3 regions of the Exiguobacterium sp. s64 genome follow, and region 3 is predicted to be linked to each of the others. Evidence: riboswitches for the same ligand, from Rfam matches in the RefSeq annotation. Region 3 holds a riboswitch; each other region holds the start of a gene.
What was found. A riboswitch is a leader RNA that binds a small molecule or an ion and turns the genes downstream of it on or off. The one in region 3 is predicted to bind thiamine pyrophosphate.
Positions count from the first base shown of each region.

Region 1: another riboswitch for thiamine pyrophosphate. It lies ahead of KNP64_RS04065 (YkoF family thiamine/hydroxymethylpyrimidine-binding protein); the one in region 3 lies ahead of thiW (energy coupling factor transporter S component ThiW).
Region 2: another riboswitch for thiamine pyrophosphate. It lies ahead of thiT (energy-coupled thiamine transporter ThiT); the one in region 3 lies ahead of thiW (energy coupling factor transporter S component ThiW).

Region 1 covers NZ_JACSLH010000002.1:96,609-102,932, reverse strand. Annotated here, with positions in the region: gene KNP64_RS04080 (SMP-30/gluconolactonase/LRE family protein) at 169-1,050, shown strand; gene KNP64_RS04075 (hypothetical protein) at 1,063-1,326, shown strand; gene KNP64_RS04070 (GTP-binding protein) at 1,429-2,622, shown strand; TPP riboswitch at 2,685-2,785, shown strand; gene KNP64_RS04065 (YkoF family thiamine/hydroxymethylpyrimidine-binding protein) at 2,865-3,458, shown strand; gene KNP64_RS04060 (ECF transporter S component) at 3,451-4,026, shown strand; gene KNP64_RS04055 (ABC transporter ATP-binding protein) at 4,019-5,350, shown strand; gene KNP64_RS04050 (energy-coupling factor transporter transmembrane component T family protein) at 5,347-6,081, shown strand; gene KNP64_RS04045 (DUF1643 domain-containing protein) at 6,097-6,324, opposite strand, start outside.
Region 2 covers NZ_JACSLH010000001.1:382,359-388,682, reverse strand. Annotated here, with positions in the region: gene KNP64_RS01990 (DAK2 domain-containing protein) at 1-404, opposite strand, end outside; gene KNP64_RS01985 (Asp23/Gls24 family envelope stress response protein) at 427-789, opposite strand; gene rpmB (50S ribosomal protein L28) at 1,043-1,231, shown strand; gene KNP64_RS01975 (thiamine diphosphokinase) at 1,290-1,877, opposite strand; gene thiT (energy-coupled thiamine transporter ThiT) at 1,877-2,449, opposite strand; TPP riboswitch at 2,526-2,626, opposite strand; gene rpe (ribulose-phosphate 3-epimerase) at 2,646-3,302, opposite strand; gene rsgA (ribosome small subunit-dependent GTPase A) at 3,304-4,188, opposite strand; gene pknB (Stk1 family PASTA domain-containing Ser/Thr kinase) at 4,233-6,170, opposite strand; gene KNP64_RS01950 (Stp1/IreP family PP2C-type Ser/Thr phosphatase) at 6,176-6,324, opposite strand, start outside.
Region 3 covers NZ_JACSLH010000008.1:22,402-28,725, forward strand. Annotated here, with positions in the region: gene KNP64_RS11560 (LTA synthase family protein) at 1-522, opposite strand, end outside; gene KNP64_RS11565 (VOC family protein) at 636-1,034, opposite strand; gene KNP64_RS11570 (YcxB family protein) at 1,128-1,628, shown strand; gene KNP64_RS11575 (GNAT family N-acetyltransferase) at 1,610-2,089, shown strand; gene KNP64_RS11580 (hypothetical protein) at 2,084-2,350, opposite strand; gene thiW (energy coupling factor transporter S component ThiW) at 2,415-2,903, opposite strand; TPP riboswitch at 2,968-3,066, opposite strand; gene KNP64_RS11590 (hypothetical protein) at 3,091-3,411, opposite strand; gene KNP64_RS11595 (aminoglycoside phosphotransferase family protein) at 3,454-4,422, shown strand; gene KNP64_RS11600 (hypothetical protein) at 4,424-5,170, opposite strand; gene KNP64_RS11605 (hypothetical protein) at 5,263-5,955, opposite strand; gene KNP64_RS11610 (AAA family ATPase) at 6,054-6,324, shown strand, end outside.

The sequences.
Region 1 (6,324 bases), on a different contig from region 3:
CCTTGAATCGAATGATTCAAGGAGTTTTTTTTTCATAGAGCCGCTCCGACGAAGGAAAAAACGGACATCGCCCACGACTCTGCGGAACGATTTTGAAAAATCTTGAATAGACCTCATCCGCTCAGGGAATAGTCAGTTGAAATCAATGTAGAGAGTGGAGGCAATTCAATGGAGACAGTAAACGCGGCGTTATGGATTCGAGTCAGAAATACACTTGGGGAAGGCCCATGTTGGGATGCTGAACTGAAACGGTTCTATTGGGTCGACATCGAAGGACACACACTTTGGTGGTACGACGAAAAGGAAGACGAGCTGTCATCGTTCGATATGGGACAACAGATCGGGTTTGCGGTCCCGAAAGTGACAGACGGCGTCGTCGTCGGCTTGAAAGACGGCATCTATGAATGGGACGAGGGATCGAAGCGACTCGATAAACTCGTCGAACTCGATGACCCGGAAGGTGATCTTCGCTTCAACGACGGAAAGGCCGACCCGTACGGACGAATCTTTGCCGGGACGCTTCATCTCAACGACGAGGAGAACGAGGCGACGCTCTATCGCTTGAACCGTGACGGCACGACCGAGGTCATGCTCAGTGAACTGACGCTGTCGAACGGTCTGACATGGTCTCCGGACCACTCGACGTTCTACCATATCGATACACCGACCGAGACGGTCCGCAAATACCCGTTCGACTTGAAGACAGGAACACTCGGGGATGGGGAAGTCGTCATCGATTTCAAAGATGAGGAAGGATTCCCGGACGGTATGACATCCGATGAAGACGGCTTTTTATGGATTGCCCACTTTGCGGGCGGACGCGTCTCGCGCTGGAACCCGAAGACGGGTGAAAAAGTGCTCGAGGTGCTCGTGCCGGCCCCGAACGTCACGTCATGCTGTTTCGTCGGTGATGACTTGAAACAACTTGCGATCACGACGGCGCGCGAAGGAATGGATGACGCGGCGCTCGAGGCCCATCCGGACGCAGGTTCGGTCTTTAAAATTGATACAGATGTGAAAGGGATGCCGCTCTATCGGTTTGGTCGATAAGGAGGTACGAAGATGGTAAAACGATTGCTCGTTCGTGCGGGAATCGGTTTGGCGCTCGCGGCGGTCGCCCGGGTCGGGATTCAAAAGCTGTTGGAGGCGAACCGGGAAGACGATCATACGTATTTGAATCCGCGGTGGGATGAGACGCCGAGTGTGGATGCCGATAAGGACGCGGATGAGGTCGGTCTGACCCAGCTCGACTCGATTTATCGAGCCGAGTGGCAGGCGAACGCCTATCCACGCTCAGAGGCCGAACGCAAGGCGTTAGAAGAATAGGCAGGAGAACACGTCCGGAAACGGGCGTGTTTTTTTCTTGACAAGACGTCACCGACCCGTCATTATCTAAAAAGTAATCATTACGATTTATGAGTGGGTAGAATGAGACGAATCCCGATCACCGTGCTGTCAGGTTATTTAGGAAGCGGTAAGACGACACTATTGAACCACATATTGAACAATCGGACGGGCAAGAAATACGCCGTCATCGTCAACGACATGAGCGAGTTGAATATCGATGAGCGATTGATTGAACAGGGCGGTTTTTCAAGGACGGACGAAAAGTTGGTCGAACTATCGAACGGCTGCATCTGTTGCACGCTCCGTGAGGACCTGCTCGAGGCGGTAGCAGAGCTTGCGAACGACCGGGACCTCGACGGAATCATCATCGAGTCGTCCGGTATCTCAGAGCCGATCCCGGTCGCCCAAACGTTTACATATGCCGATGACGCCCTCGGCATCGATTTGACGAGCCGAGTCTATATTGATGCGATAGTGACCGTCGTCGATGCGTTTCGGTTCTTAAAAGATTTCAACTTGGGCGAGTCGCTCCATGAACGCAAGCAGGCGATTGAGGCGACGGACGTCCGCGAAGTCGTCGACCTGCTCGTCGACCAAGTCGAATTCGCCGATATCATCGTCTTCAACAAGGCGGATCGCGTGACCGAGACCGAACTCGGCGAGATGACCGGACTGTTGAAGGCGCTCAACCCAACCGCGAAGCTGTTGACGTCTGTCCATGCGAACGTGGAATTGACCGAGCTGTTGGATGTCAATTTGTTCGATTTCGAACAGGCGATGCGTGCGGCCGGGTGGATTCAAGAACTTGAGACAGATGTGCACACGCCGGAGACGGAAGAATACGACATCAGTTCATTCGTCTATCGTCGGCGTCGGCCGTTCCACCCGGAGCGTCTCCATGCCTGGATTGAGGCGTTTCCGGAAGAAATCGTCCGCGCGAAAGGGTTCTTATGGATTGCTTCCCGGAACGACCTCGCCTGTCTGTTTTCACAAGCGGGCTACGCCTCGACGCTCGAACATGCCGGGCGCTGGCTCGCGACGCTTCCGGAAGATGAGCGTCGTCACATGTTCGCGGCCGAACCGGAACTCGCCGCCGACTATGTCGAACCGTACGGTGACCGACAGACGGAGCTCGTCTTGATTGGGCAGCGGATGGATCGAGCCATCATCGAACAAGAGCTCGATCACTGTCTGCTGACAGATGAGGAGATGGCGCTGGATTGGTCGACGCTCCGGGACACACTTCCGGGGAACGAGGTCGTCACGTTCTCATAAGACCGTTTACAAAATGAAAGCGGTCGTCTATACTGATTCTTGCATGAACAACCGCATACATTGGACTACACTAGGGGTGCTTCGGCTGAGATGTGAGCATGGCTCCAATCCCTTATGACTCGATCCGGGTAATACCGGCGTGAGGAAGTGTGGCACTTTTTCTAATGGATTAAAATTGGACGAGTGGCCGCATTCTCATGGATGCGGCTTTTTTGTGTACACATAATAAGGGGGAATAGAACATGAACAAACAATGTGGAACGAGCCCGTTCGTCGGGTTCCGCTTTACACTGAGCCCGATGACGACTGATTTCGTGAGCATCATCAAAGGGGCGTTGAAGGAGACGGATTTGCAAAACGTCTGGCGACATACCGATGACGTGTCGACGGTCATCCGTGGACGAAGTGAGCATGTATTCGATGTGGCTAAGGCCGTGCTGTCACACGCGACAAAGACAGGGGAACATGTGTCGATGAGCGGGACGTTCTCGGTCGGGTGTCCAGGGGATACAGCCGGAGATGAAGTGCTCGTTGTGTCGAGCGAACCGCTTAATGGTCCCGTCGGTCCGCAATATGTCTCCTCACAGTTCGCGCTCTATCCGCTCGGTGATGACGACTATATGGACATCATCTACGAAGAAATCGCTTTTGCGAAAGAGCGAGGTGTCTTCAATGACTCGATGCATTACGCCTCAGGTATACATGGGGACATCGAGCCGGTGTTCGCTTTCTATGAGGCGACGTTTGATCGCGTCCGACAGAAGACAAGCCACGTCGTCATGACGGTGACGTTCAGCGTGAACAGTCCGTCACACGAGGGACGTATGGATGCTTAAATCGTGGAAGTTAAAAGAGATCGTCTTGTTGTCGATTTTATCGGTCGTGTTCGCAGTGGTCTATTTGGCGTTCGTCCATGCTGGGAACTTGTGGGCCGGTCTGATTGGACCAATCGCCTACGAATGGATTTTTGGGATATGGTTCATCGTCTCGATTATCGCAGCTTATATCATTCGCAAGCCTGGGGCTGCATTCTTGTCCGAAGTGCTTGCGGCGACGATTGAGATGATGATTGGCAACGCCATCGGACCGCGCATCATTTTAGTCGGGATCGTTCAAGGGATCGGCGCCGAAGCGGCGTTCGCTTTGACGGGTTATAAACGCTATGATCTTTGGGTGCTCATGCTCGCCGGATTCAGTGCTGCTGTGACAAGTTTCGCATATACGTACGTCATGGGAGGGCTCAATGCCCTCAGTCCGACATATGTGGCTACGATGTTCGCTTTACGCGCAACGAGCGGGATGTTGATTGCTGGTCTGGGCGGTAAGATTTTGAGCGACTTGTTGCTTCGGACGGGCGCGCTTGATGGGTATGCTCTCGCGCGACAGGACCGTATGCATGGTTGAGGCAGAACATCTGACATTTCGTTATCCGAACAAGAAATGCGATGTCTTGACGGATATCACACTACGTCTAACAAAAGGGAGAACGGTCATTACAGGGGCAAGTGGTTCGGGAAAATCAACATTGCTCGCTTTGATGAATCGTCTCTATCCGGACAATTGTGATGGCATCCTGACGGGCAGATTGCACTTGTTCGATCGCTCTTATGATACGTATGAAGCTGGCGAAGTAAACCGGCGCGTCGGAACAGTCTTTCAGGACCCGGACAGTCAGTTCGTCATGCAGACGGTCGAAGAAGAATTGATTTTCACGCTCGAAAACTTTGCCGTCGCGAGATACGAGATGATGGCCCGTGTCACCACAATGTTAGAGGCGTTGCATTTGACCGATTATCGTCACCGTACCATTCATGACCTATCGGGGGGTGAGAAGCAGCAAATTGCCGTCGCTTGTGCCTTGATTGGCCGTCCCGAGTGGCTCCTCCTCGATGAGCCGCTCGCTCACCTCGATCCTGAGACCGCCCATCATTTCGTTCGTTGGCTCGACGGCGTCGCACAGACCGTAAACGTTGTCGTCATCGAGCATCGGCCATACATATGGGGTGATTTTTTTGACCGACAAATAAAGCTCGTGAGTGGGCGCATCGACTATGATGGACCGTTCATCGTCCGACCAGATTATGCGTTCTCTCCAATTAAAGTTGAACGAGGAAAGGAAATGTTATTTCACATACCGGATTTAAAACGAAAAACATTTCAATTAGCAGCGAGCGAGTTAAAGGTCGCTGAGGGTGATCTCATTGCGGTGCTCGGTCGAAATGGTAGCGGAAAGTCGACATGGCTGCGAAGCCTAGCCCGGAAACATCGTGAAGTCGGCCTCGTCCCGCAATCACCGGCGCATCTATTCGTTACGAATGATGTGACCCGAGAACTCGCATATGGCCATAATCGCCCGATTGAGGACGTCTTAACGCGGCTCGGGCTCGAATCAGTGCGTGACCACCATCCACTCTCCCTTAGTCACGGTCAAAAACGAAGGCTCGCCATCGGAGTGATGATGCTGTCTAATAAACAACTGATTGCGTTTGATGAACCGACTGCCGGACAAGACGAGGTATCGCTTCGTGCGCTATATGACTTAATGGTCGAACGAACACGATCCGGCCAGACGATTTTGTTTGTGACGCACGACCTCAGCTTCGCGCGGATTGCGAACACATATTATTTGATGTGTGACGGCGACTTGAGTGGGCCATATGACGCTTCACTCTGGGATGAAAAAGAATTACTACGCACCCACGGCTTATTGATGGAGGAATCGCGATGACATTTCATGAGATGAACCCGACGATTAAATTTCTGACCGTGGCATGTCTCATGTTCGGTCTCGCCTTCATGTATAACCCTTGGACTCCGCTTGCTGTTTTTCTCGGTACAGTTACACTTCAAACGCTATTCTCTGCTGTGAGCTGGAGAAGATGGGGGTTGTACATGATCCCATTTTTATTGACCGCGCTCGGGACATTGTGGACGACGCTCGTCTTTGGAAAGCAATCAAGCGGAGATGTCGTGTTCAAGCTGTTTGGCAATGATGTGACCGACGAGAATGTGATGCTAGCAGCGACGCTCTCCTTGCGTGTGTTGGCATTCACAGCCTTGTCGCTTCTGTTCACGCTGACGACGGACCCGAAACGGTTCGTCTACAGTTTGATGCAACAAGGAAAGCTGTCACCAAAAATCGCATATAGTGTCTTCGTCGGTTTTCGTTTCTTTCCGATTCTAAAAAAAGAACTGATGCAACTATATGAAACGCATGCGCTACGAGGCGTACGTTTGGAGACGAGACTCGATCACATCCGCCACGTCCCCAAATTAATCGTTCCGCTTCTTGCTGGATCGATCCGCCAAGCGGAACGAATCGCGTTCTCGATGGAAGCACGTGGGTTTACGGGGGAACCTCGAGCGACGTACGAGGTTGTGCCCGTCACCAGGAACGACTTTCTGTTGGCGTCGCTTTTGCTCCTATTGTTTGGAGTGAGCGTATGGATTGGCATATAAACGAAACAAGACGACTCACTCGGAGTCGTCTTGTTTCGTCTCTTTTACGATTCTAAATTTCGGTTTGATCGATTCGTTATTGAACGCCTCGAGCACGGTGTTCTCGTTGGCCATACGAATCTGTTGCGGCTCGCCTTTGGAAGTCGTGCCGATACAGAACATATGCGCCTCATGATCGGCAAAGAGCGCCTTATACGGGGTGGCATGATGCATCAAGCGTCCCGGAGAGCCCCAGCCGACGAT
Region 2 (6,324 bases), on a different contig from region 3:
GTCAAAATCGTTCCTTCAACCGGTTTCATAACCGCCTTGTATGCCGTGTCGACACCACGTTTCAATGCCTCAGCGAAATCGACTGTCGACACTTCGGTCTTTCCTTCGATTGCTTTACCGAAGCCACGGAACAATTGGCTTAAAATAACACCGGAGTTCCCGCGTGCCCCCATCAAGAGACCACGTGCAAACTTCGATGAGACGTCAGCGATATTTGCCGTGTTGAGTGCGGCCACTTCCTTCGCACCCGATGTCATCGTCAAATTCATGTTCGTCCCCGTGTCGCCATCCGGCACCGGGAAGACGTTAAGCGAATCTACATAATCCGCATTCTGGCTCAAGTTGGCTGCACCGTTCGCGACCATGTTCGCGAACACCAATCCATCTAAACGTTTTAAACCCACACCAAATCCTCCTTCGTTCTCGTCAGTCATTCGTCAGACGAACGCCTTGTACGAATATGTTTACCGACGAAACGTTTAATCCTAAAGTTTCACCGAGCGTGTATTTTACACGGCTTTGCACGTTGTATGCGACTTCCGACACTTTCGTCCCGTAGCTCACAATGATGTGCATGTCGATATGTACGTCTTCTCCATCTTGACGTACGACCACGCCTCGGGCGTAGTTTTCACGCTTCAATAGTTCTGCAATCCCGTCTTTCAATTGAGCTTGAGACGCCATTCCCACAACGCCGAAACATTCCATCGCCGCACCGCCTGCGAGTGTTGCGACCACGTCGTTCGTGATGTCAATATTGCCATATGTTGTCTTCATTTCAATTGCCATATGGAGTAGCCTCCTTCATTCGGAATGATTCCTTCACTACATTCTACAATAAGTACCTAGTTATTAAAAGAACCTGCTCCATAAACTCGGTCAATTGTAGCCGTAACCCTCATTCATTATTAAAATCCTTTCCAGTAATGTCAAGTTTTTTTCTTGTCATCCTATGATTTTCTAGTTGCATCGTGAAAAAACCCGTGCTAATATAAACGAGTGTCTATTAGGACGAACCCACATAAAAAAGGAGGGGAAACGCATGGCACGTAAATGCTACGTAACAGGTAAATCACCTAAATCAGGTAACAACCGTTCGCACGCACTCAACAAGACAAAACGCACTTGGGGTGTAAACGTACAAAAAGTTCGTATTCTCGTTGACGGTAAACCTAAACGAGTTTGGGTTTCAGCTCGCGCTCTTAAATCAGGTCTCGTTGAACGCGTATAATTTTTATACACGAACGAAATAAATCCCAGCGGCATTCGCCGATGGGATTTTTTTGTGTTCATTTTTTGATATACAGCACGAGCACCGTGCCTTCATGCACAATCAAATCCGCTGATTCGCCGGCCCACTCGTTCGAGATTGTGAGCGCCTCATGGCTGACGACATCGTGACGGTCGAGCGGATATTTGACGCCGCGGATTGACACGTTCGCCCGCTTCCACGGGACGAGCGACAAATAGTGATCGTCTTGACGTGGGAGCTCGTGACGCCCGGTTCCGACAAGACGAACGGTTTGCCCGGCCGTGAACAAACGCATCTCTGGATACGCCTCGAGCAGCCCAATATTACCGAGCGTCATGTCGAGGCGTCCACCGAGAGCGCCGTACACGAGCATCTCCGTCGCCCCGTGTCCACGGGCCGCCTCGAGCGCGATCTCAAGGTCGGTCACATCTTTTTCAGATGGGTAACGGACGGCGTCGATCGGCACTTCGCCCGTGAAAGAGTCGAAATCGCCGACGACGAGATCCGGGTTCAGCCCTTGGTTCAACAGTGTCTCGTACCCCCCGTCGACGCCGATGATGTAATCGACGTCACTAGGGAGTCCCGAGATTGGTTCCGGGCTAGCCGCCACAATCAACACCCGCATTAGCGGACGTCCCGGGTCGCGAGCGTGGCGAAACGTGGTGCCGAGACGAACAAGAGAACGAGGACGACGGCCGACACGAGGAAGGACGGCAACATATACGTCATGTTATAAGCAAACGAATAGGCGACGACCGGCCCTTCCGCATACTCGGCGAAGAAAACGATCCCTGATAAAACGTGGGCGCCGTAGCGAAGCAAAGAACCGAGGAGCGCCCCGAGCACCAAGTAGACGACGAGCGTCTTTTTCGCCTCGTCCTTGGCGGCTCGTTTCACTTGTCCGGCGAACAGTCCGGCCATACCGACGACACCATAAGCGAATGTGTAGTCGAGCAGGAACTGGACCGGCGTGAAGATGTAAGCCCCGAACAGCAGTTGCAACGTTCCGACGAGCGCTCCTGTCGCCAGTCCTCCTTTTAATCCATGGCGGTACGCCATCACGAAGATTGGCAACATCGCCAGGCTGATCGATCCACCCTGCGGCATCCGGAACGGGATGAGCAAATCAAAGATCAAGCCGAGTGCGGCGAACAATGAGATTTCAATGAGCGCCTGTAGTTTTAAACGTTGTTTCATCTTATTCCCTCCTAATTATATGAGCGAACGACAAAAAGCAGCATGACGTAAACGCCATGCTGCTATCGAGTAGCAACGTGCATTTTCGCCACATCCCTACGTCCGTGTGAACGGAACAGGTTCAAAGGGTTAGCAAATGCCTCTCAGCCACAGAATGTGACACCCCTTGCGACAATATTTGTTGTTCTATTGACGATTATACACGAGATGCGTGACGAATGCTATCGATTGCGTCTTTATAGCTCGGCTCGTTATAGATGGCTGAGCCAGCCACGAGCACATCAGCTCCAGCGTCGATGCATAATTTCGCCGTCTCTGCGTTGACACCGCCGTCGATCTCGATTTCAAAGTCGAGACGACGCGCTTGGCGCATCTCGCTCAGCGCTGCAATTTTCGGGACGACCGATTCGATGAATGCCTGGCCCCCAAAGCCAGGGTTCACCGTCATAAGGAGCACCATGTCGACGTCACCGAGCACATGTTCAATCGACGACAGCGGCGTATGCGGATTCAAGACGACACCACACTTGGCGCCAGCCGCTTTGATTTGTTGCAACACGCGATGCAAATGATTCGTCGCTTCAACGTGGACGGTGACGATGTCTGCCCCGGCCTTGATAAAATCTTCGACGAACCGTTCGGGCTGGTCGATCATCAAATGGACGTCGAGTACCATGTCCGACTTCTTCCGTAAGCTCGCTAACACCGGTAGGCCGATTGAGATGTTCGGGACGAATTGACCGTCCATGACGTCAAAATGGATGTAATCCGCTCCAGCCTCTTGGACCGCCTTCACTTCTGCCTCTAAATTGGCGAAGTCCGCCGCTAAAATCGATGGTGCAATTTTAATCATGTCAGTACCTCCGTTGTCTATCGTTTAACTCTGCCATAAACGTAACATAATTCTCATAGCGGGTGGAAGCGATTTCTCCAGCTTCGACGGCCGCTTTGACGGCACAACCTGGTTCGTTCAAATGGGCACAACCGCGGAATTTACAGTCATCGTGCCGCTCGACGAACTCAGGGAAACACCAGCGCATCTCTTCGACTTCGAGTTCTTCTGGGAACTCGAGGCTCGAGAAACCAGGCGTATCGGCCACGAGCCCGTCGGCAAGCGTGATAAGGGTGACGTGACGCGTCGTATGCTTACCGCGCCCGAGTGATTTCGAGATTTTCCCGGTCGCAAGTTCAAGCTCAGGTGCGACCGCGTTCAAGAGCGAGCTCTTGCCGACCCCGGTCTGTCCGGCGAATACGCTCGTCTTCTCCTTAAACGACCCACGAATTTGTTCGATTCCCGATCCGTCCTCGGTCGACGTCTCGATGACCTCATAGCCGATCGAACGGTATAAGGCCGCTGCTTCATGAATCTTCTCCCGTTCCGACTCCGTCAACAAGTCCATTTTCGTCAAAACGATAATCGGATGGACTTGCTTCGATTCAATCAAGACGAGGAAACGGTCGAGCAGATGGAACGAGAACGCCGGCTCTTTTACCGAGAATAACAAGAACGCTTGATCGATATTGGCGATTGGCGGACGGACGAGATGGTTCGACCGCTCGTCAACAGCCAATATATAACCGGTACCATCCCCTTGGTCTTGGATGTCGACATCGTCGCCGACGACAGGTGAGATGTTCCGGTTTCGGAAATTGCCGCGGGCGCGACAACGGATCTCTTGTTTCTCTTCCGTCATGACGTCATAAAACCCGCCTTGTAATCGAATAATCGTACCTTTCATTCCATTACCTCCTTAGAAAAAGAGGCGACGCGCACGCCACCTCTTCATTGTGATTCTTTTGCTTGTGCGTAAGTCACCGTATCCGTGCGAACAACTTCGCCATCGACTTCAATCGTCGCGGTTCCGACTTCGTCCGGTGCGATGACGAGCGTATACGAGTAAGTCGTCGTCTCCGTTATCTTATCACGCAACACCTCGACTTCGCCACGGGCATCGACCGTCCGAATGACGACTTCGAGCGCTTCAGCCTCTTCCCCTTCGGGCGGCGGCTCGATTTCGACGTTGACTTCCCGTTCGATTGAGACGTCGGTCGGTTCGACCCCTTGTGACACGATGACGGTCAGTTCCGTCCCCGGGTCGACTGCCGTTCCTGCCGTCGGGAGTTGGCGGATGATTTGATTTGCAGGAACGCTCGTTGAATACTCATCACGTTTGACGATTTTCAAGCTATTCTGTTCGGCATACGTCGTCGCTTCCTCGAACGTATAGCCCGCCAAGTTGGCGAGTTCGATTTTATTACTGCCGGTCGAGACGACGAGCGTCACCGTCTCTTCAGATGGGACGACCTCGTTGCCTGGGGCGATCGATTGGGAGATGACATCCCCGCTATCGACCGTCTCGGATGCCTCCGACTGAATCTCGATATCCGTGAACTCAAGATCTTTGAGCGTCCGTTCGGCCGACGACTGGGACAGTCCTTCAACATCCGGCATCTCGACCGTTTCTTTTCCGGCCGAGACGACGATTGTCACGGTCGTCCCACGTTTCGGCTTCCGTCCGGCTTGCGGTGTCTGCGAGATGACGTCGCCAGCGGCAATGTTGTCACTTGCCCGTTCAGTTGCCTCGACGACAAAACCGGCCGTTTCGAGCTCGGTCGTCGCCTCGTCGCTCGTCATGCCGACGACGTCCGGGACGACGGCACGGGACATCTCGTCAGCGATGACGTAAGCCCCGATCCCGCCACCAATCAACAGGAGCGCAAGCAAGAGCCAAAGCCACCACTTCTTCTTCCGTTTCGGTTTGTCTTTCACAGGTTCACTTACTGCGACCGGTTGCTCGGGCGCCTCTTTGACGTTTGGCTCATCCGGTACGACTGGCGCCATGACGAGCGTCTGATCAAACGCATCTTGCTCAGCGTTCGACCGCTTCGGTTCATTCGCACGTTCTGAATCAAGTGACGTCATGCAATCTTTTTTGAACGCGGCGACCGAGGCATGACGTGCGCCCGGTGACTTCGCGAGCGCCTGCATAATACAGTTCTCGAGCGCTTGCGGGATGTTCGGGTTCAAATCCATCGGTCGAATTGGGTCGTCTTGCAGATGCTGCAGCGCGACGGCGACCGGCGTCTCGCCGATGAACGGCACCCGGCCGGTCACGAGTTCATAGAGCACGGCGCCGAGCGAATAAATATCTGACTTCTCATCGGCGAACTTTCCGCGCGCTTGCTCCGGGGAAAAGTAGTGGACCGACCCCAGGACCGACATCGTATGGGTCAGCGTCGCGTTCGACATGGCCACCGCAATCCCAAAGTCCGTCACTTTGACGTTGCCGCTCTGATCGATCATCATGTTTTGCGGTTTGATGTCCCGATGAATGATTCGATTCGCATGGGCATGGTCGATCGCATCACAAATCTGTCCCATGATGCGAAGCGCCTCGTCGACAGATATGTACTCTTCTTGCAAATATTGTTTCAGCGTCATCCCGTCGACATGTTCCATGACGATGTAATAGATGTCGCGTTCGTCTCCGACGTCGTAAATGGCGACGATATTCGGATGGTTCAGACTCGTCGCCGCATGGGCTTCTCGTTCAAACCGGCGTATAAATTGTTCATTATGCGAGAATTCAGATCGCAACACCTTGATGGCGACGGTTCGGTTTAAAATCTCATCGTGAGCCCGGTAGACATTTGCCATGCCGCCGCTGCCGATTTGCTGTTCGATCCGATAACGATCGTTGATTCGTTCTCCACTTCGCATCGGATTCATCCTCTCTTTCTATCTGTGAACTGGACGAGGGCAACAGTGATGTTGTCACTCCCACCCAAACGGTTGGCTCGATCGATCAATTGATCCGCCTTGACGTCCGCCGAGACGGGACGTTCCAAGACTTGCTTGATCTCGTCATCGGTCA
Region 3 (6,324 bases):
GTTCGAAATCGAGCTTTTCCGGTGATCTGTTTCGGCGTAATGAACAACGGTCGGGACGGTAAAGACGATGAAGCCGACAAGAAAACCGGCGACCGCCAAACGGCGACCGAGACGTTTCGGTTCCGTGATGGGGTGTCGCTTCATATAGAGGAGGACAGCCGCGTAGACGAGCAAATCTGTGAACAAGATGAAGTCAGGAGCTTGAATCAGTGTCAGAAAGCCGCCCCCGACGTCTCCCATCTGGCCGATGTCAGAGAGCAAGGCGGCCGACAGCAAGTTACCGAAATAGCGGTAGTACCAGACGTCCGAGATGAGTAGCGTGCTGTGCAGAAACAGCGACGCGAACAAAATCCAGCGACGTGTCTGCGATTTTACGAGTAGCGCCCAACTCGTCATCATCAAGATGGTCGCGAGGTTGATGAATAGAAAAGGTAGGTCGAACGCGCTCGCGGTCAACAGGCTGAAGAGGAACAGCTTGGCGAGGGAGAGCGATAAGTAACTCCAATAATCGAGATATTTCATGAAAGGCCTCCAAACGGTACGGACAAAGTGTGTTCTTTGTCTTGTACCTGTTCGAAGACGGCGAAAAACATGAGGGTGTGCGATTTTGGCAATAAAAAAAGCAAGGCAGCGCCTCACTTGATGACAAACGTGTCCCGGAGCTCGATAATCGTGCCTTCCGGGGCTTTTAATTTACTCAAATGACCATCAACGACGAAGTAGATGTTCCCGCCGTGCTTTGGTAGGAACGTTACACCGAGGTCCTCGAGGCGCCGCACTTCTGTTTCGAGGTCATCGACATAAAGCGCGAAGTGGACCGGGCCGGCCACGTGCTTTGAATAAGGCGACAACGTCTCGTCGACTTTTGCCGTTTGAAGCTCGATATAGAAATCGCCAAGTTTGAGCCAGCTGTTGTACGCGCGCGTATGAAAGTCAGGTGACTCCTGAACGAGTTCGAAGCCGAGCGCCTCATAAAATTGTTTGGACGCCTCATAGTCGGGTGTTTGAATACAGATGTGATGGATTTGTTTCATGATGTCACTCCTTTGTTTTAGTGTATCGAATCAACGTTCTGAACGGAACTTTTCTTCACGTGAGACGTATAGGACACCGAGGAGGGAATGATGATGAAAATCCAATACGAATTGACGGAAGACGACTATATCCGGTTCAACTTGAGCCATATTAAACGTTCGAAGACCGGAAAGCGAATGATTCTCCTGCAGCGAATCATCGGACCACTTATCTTTTTAGGCGCTGCTTTCGTGCTGGCGACGTGGCTCCAAGAGACGGACTGGTGGCTGTACGGGATATACGGAATCGCGAGCGTTCTGTGGTTCCTATATTATCCGAAATACTTTGAACGGCACGTCCGGAAGCAGACGCGGCGTCTCATCGACGAACGCAGCAACGAAGGTATGCTTGGCTTGCATACGATGGATTTGGAGGAGACTGGTCTGCGCGATTTAAATGAGTTCGGCGAGACGCGTGTGTCATGGGCAGGAATCAAGGAAGTCGTCGAGGAGGACGATTATGTGTATCTATACAACTCCTCGGTCAGCGCCTATATCTTGCCGAAGCGCGGACTGGACATGGAAGAGGTGCGCCGATGGCTGCCGATACGCTGACGATTCAACTTGTCGATGACACGAACCGGGAGGCTGTTGTCGCCTTGACCGTCGCTTCTGACCAAGCTCGCTTTATCGAAACAAACGCCGAATCGCTCCGCGAGATGGAAACCGATGTCAAATATGCGTGGCAGTGCTATGCACTTTGTCGCGATGATCATCCCGTCGGTTTCATGATGATTGGGGCAGAGAACAAGGTGGAGCGTTACATCTGGCTCGATCGATTTATGATCGATGTGACAGAGCAAGGGAAAGGTATCGGTTCAACATGTTTACAACTTGCGATTCAGTGGATGCAAGAACACTTCGATGTCGATGACCTCATCCTCAGTTTGCATCCGATGAACGAACCGGCAAAACGGTTCTATGCGAAGGGGGGATTTGTCGACAGTGTCCTGATTGATGAGGCAAACGGGGAAGAGATTTGGGTGTATCACGTCAAACAGGGACAGCCGTCATGAGTCGGCCGTCCCTGCTTTTGTGGACGATGTATTTTGGACAGCACTGCCCGCTTTGAAAAAGAGAACGATCACGGCCACTCCGAAAATCGAGATGAACACGTTTTGGAGCAACACATCGACGAACATCGGCTCGCTCGAGAATGTACCCGTTGCGATTTGAGCGTTCCACCGTGTATACATGGCAATCCGTTCAAGTGTGTACAACAGACCGGACATGAACAGGCAAGCGGTAGCCGCCAATAATAGCGTCAATCGATTCAAGACATGACTTCCCAGTATGTGTTATCCTGATTTTACCATTTTTTTCAGCGGGGGGAACTCCTATTTATCGTTTCACCGTGAGCGGTCGTAATTGCTTGACCCGAGCCAAGACGATCCAGCCGAGCACGGCCCCAGTCACACTCGAGGCAAGGAAGGCTGGGAAGAAGAACAGCGCCCCGAACTCGGTCCCCATCAACACCTTGGCGTACGGGACGGCGACGAGCGAAGCGATGAGGCCGGTCCCGATGACTTCACCAAATGCGGCGAAGGCTACGCGGTTCGTCTTCATATAGAAGACCCCGGCCAAAAGCGCCCCAATCATACCTCCGGGAAAGGCCAAGAGCGACCCGGTACCGGTCATGACACGGACGATTCCGGTCACGAACGCAACGAGAACGGCCCCGATCGGCCCGACGGTGACGGCGGCGATGACGTTCACCATATGTTGAATCGGATAGGCACGGGCGACACCGGTCGGAATCGAGATGAACAGGGAACCGATGACGGCGATGGCGATGAGCATCGCCATCCAAGTGAGTTGTTGAATACGCATAGATAGTCTCCTTTCAAAATGAAAACGCCACTTCTCCAAGTGGAAAAGTGGCGTGGAAAGACAGACGAATCCCACACCACTTCCCTACGCTGGTATGAGCCAGATCAGGTTCGAAGGGTCCGGCGCATGCCGTCTCAGCCCGAAGGCTCCCCTAGTGGTCGTTTATTAACATGAGTATAGCATACCGTCACTTGACGCGGTCGAGCTTTCGTGGTCGGAACGCGACATAGATGATTCCGACGAACAGGCCGTACAACAAAAGGGAGAAGACGAGATTGATCAGCCACGGGAGTGTCCCCATGAACACGGCGACGGACGCGTTTTGAAACCAGACGAGCGAGAGCGACAGCCCGACAAAGCTGAGAACGAGCGTTGTCCAAAAGCCGACAGCTCGGCGCTTGAACAGACGCCAAACGAGCAGCCCGATGATGAGACTGACGACGGCCGTCGCCCCTAAGTACATATACAAGATGGCATCGACCGGGTATGAGTAATATACAACGTCCATATCGTTTCCTCCTAGGAGATGATGAAAGAAAGAGTGAAAAGGATGAGACAGGCAATCCCATGGCGTGAACGATCGTTTCGTGAACGGTTCGAACGATGGATTGAGGCAAACGTGCCGAATGCGAGGTGGCACGTGATCAAAGATACCGATTTGACGTACTTGCTTGTTGGCGCGCTCGATGAGGAACGTTACTACGCCAAAGTGGTGACCGATATCAGCCGCGGCGAGGCCGGATTGTCGGCGTTTCTGGCCGAGCGGCATCCTGATTTCGTGCCTGACGTCATCGCCATCGATTCAGCCCGGAACTGGTTGCTCATGCGAGACATCGGCGGAGAGGCGCTACGTGAACGACCTGACGTGAGTCGATACGAAGCGGCGTTGCGTCAATACGCACAGCTGCAGCGACAGGAGATCGACCAGATCGAGACCTACTTGTCTTACGGCATCCCGGACCGCCGACCGGCCAAGTTGAAGGGCGAAATTCGCACGTATTTACCTGAGCTCTGCGCCGGGCTCGAGCAATACAAAGCCGAGGCTATGCTCGCGCTTCAAGATGAATTGATCGCGATGTGCGATGAGCTGGCGATTGGGATGCCGATGAGTCTCGAGCACGGTGATTTGCACGGCGGCAACATCTTCTGGCGGGAACGGACGAATGATTTGTGTATCCTCGACTGGGGCGACGCGACCGTCACACATCCGTTTTTCAGCGTGCGCGTGTTTTGGAACGCGCTGTACGACTTATTGCCGGAAGAAGACGAGGTCGCCTGGTATGAACAGATTCAAACGATGCGTACGGTTTACTTGGAAGCGTGGAGCGGCGTCGCACCCAAGGACGTACTTTGGCGTCATCTATTGATCGCCGAAGAGCTCGGTTGCGTCTATCGTGCCTTGTCGTGGCATGTATATGTGACGAGGTACCGGTACGATGTAGCTGAGTCGAGCGATAAGCCGGCGCAATGGCTCAATTTGCTACTCGAGTACCGGGACTTGAAACGACGCTTCCCATAAGTCATTCATGTTTCTCGAGTAGGTTTTCATAATCCGTCTCGCTCCAAAACAGCGGAGCAATCGACTCCGGCCCTTTGAAAATCTCACCGTCTCGGTCGTAGACGATGGCGTAGCCGCCTTCGACTTCAAAGACGATCAAGTCGGCCTTCACTTCCTTGACCCCGTTTCCCGCGATGATGACGTTCTCGAGCGGATCGCGCGCCAGTTGTACGCCCCATTCGTCGAGCTCGACGATGAGCGCGGATGTGTAGGCGTGGCGATTATAGAGCGCCTGAAACTCGTCTTCGGTCAAAACGACGTCCGTCGGTGGGGCACTCGTCCCATATTTTCGTTTCTCGATTTCTTCGACGAATTGAAGGAACGATGCTTCTTGCCAAAACAGCGGCGCGACCGACTCGGGACCGTTGGCGATGTCTCCGTTCGCGCTCTCATAGACGGTGGCGTACGTGCCGTCGTCAAGTTTGAACGGATGAATGTCGGCGTATGTATGCTGGATGCCGTCGCCGGCGATGACGACGTGCTCGAACGTCTCGCGGAACGGGGTGAGTCCATCGTTCTCGAGTGCCTTCAAGAGCGGCGGGACTTTTTCATATTGGTCGAAGACGTCTTTAAAATCTTCTCGCGTCCAAGCGGTGATGTCTTCGGACGACGGTTCATTTGTATCGGCCGGGACGATGGGTTGCTCAACGGAATCGGTGCACCCGGTCAGCAAAAACACACTGAATCCGAGTAGGCCTAGGCGTTTCATCAATCAAACCTCCTAAGAAAGTTACATTTTTTTCCTATTATCAATGAGCGTAGCATGTTTGCCAGTCATTGAGAACCCGGGTACTTTCTCGCTCAGGGTTGCCGCTTCAAGTAACGGTCGAGTGCCTCGTGAAATCGTTGTTGTTGCTCGAACGGGATGTCATGATCGGATGCGGGACCATAGCGAATCAGATGATAGAGCGAGGCATCGATATCTGTCAGCTCGATGCGCTCGAACCAGTCGACGACCGTCTCATTCGTCCGAAGTTTTAACTCAGGGGCGAGCGACGCGTTGAACGTGATCAGCCAATCCCTCAGTTCGATATTCGTGAGCATCGGGAACGTCCGTGCCTCAATCGATGTGTCCGCGTTGAGAGACAGTGGCGCAAAGGCATTTTGTCTACTAGAAAACGTGAATCCTTTCCCCCGTCGACGACGCAGCCATCTACGCACGCCATAGACGGTCAACCCGATGGCGGCAAGGAAGGTAAACAATGTGCCGAGTCCGCCGGGGGCATCACCATTCCCGCTACCAAATTTGAATTTGAGCATGTCTTCCTTCACTTGCCGTTCTCCAGCTTTTCCAGGCTCATCGGTCGAACCTAAATCAATACCATCTTTTGGCGGTGGTGCCTCTTCTGGCTTGCCCATTTCGATCACACTACTTGGAGCAAGTGTATTGATTGTTTGGAACCAACTGAACGTCTCCTTGCTGATAAAGACGAACATCACTACGAGACAAGCTGTCACAACAAGGAACCCTATAAATCGAGATGACCACTTCATCCTTTCCCTCCTTATCGGAATGTTCAGACTATTTATTGTCTATATTACCATAAACAGGTAAACTTCGAATAAGACATCTACCAACGGAGGGGAACGAAATGGGAATCGAAGCGGTCATCAAACAGTTGAATGAAGTGTATTTGGGGAAAGATGAAGTCGTCCGGCTCTGCTGCACGGCGCTTCTCGCCGAAGGGCACATCTTGCTCGAGGACGTACCTGGAACTGGGAAGACGTTGCTCGCCAAAGCGATTGCCGGCAGTTTGGACGGGTCATTCTCGCGCATCCAATTTACGGCCGATTTGCTCCCGTCCGACGTCATCGGGACCGACTACTTCAATATGCAGACGCAAGACTTTGACCATCGGCAAG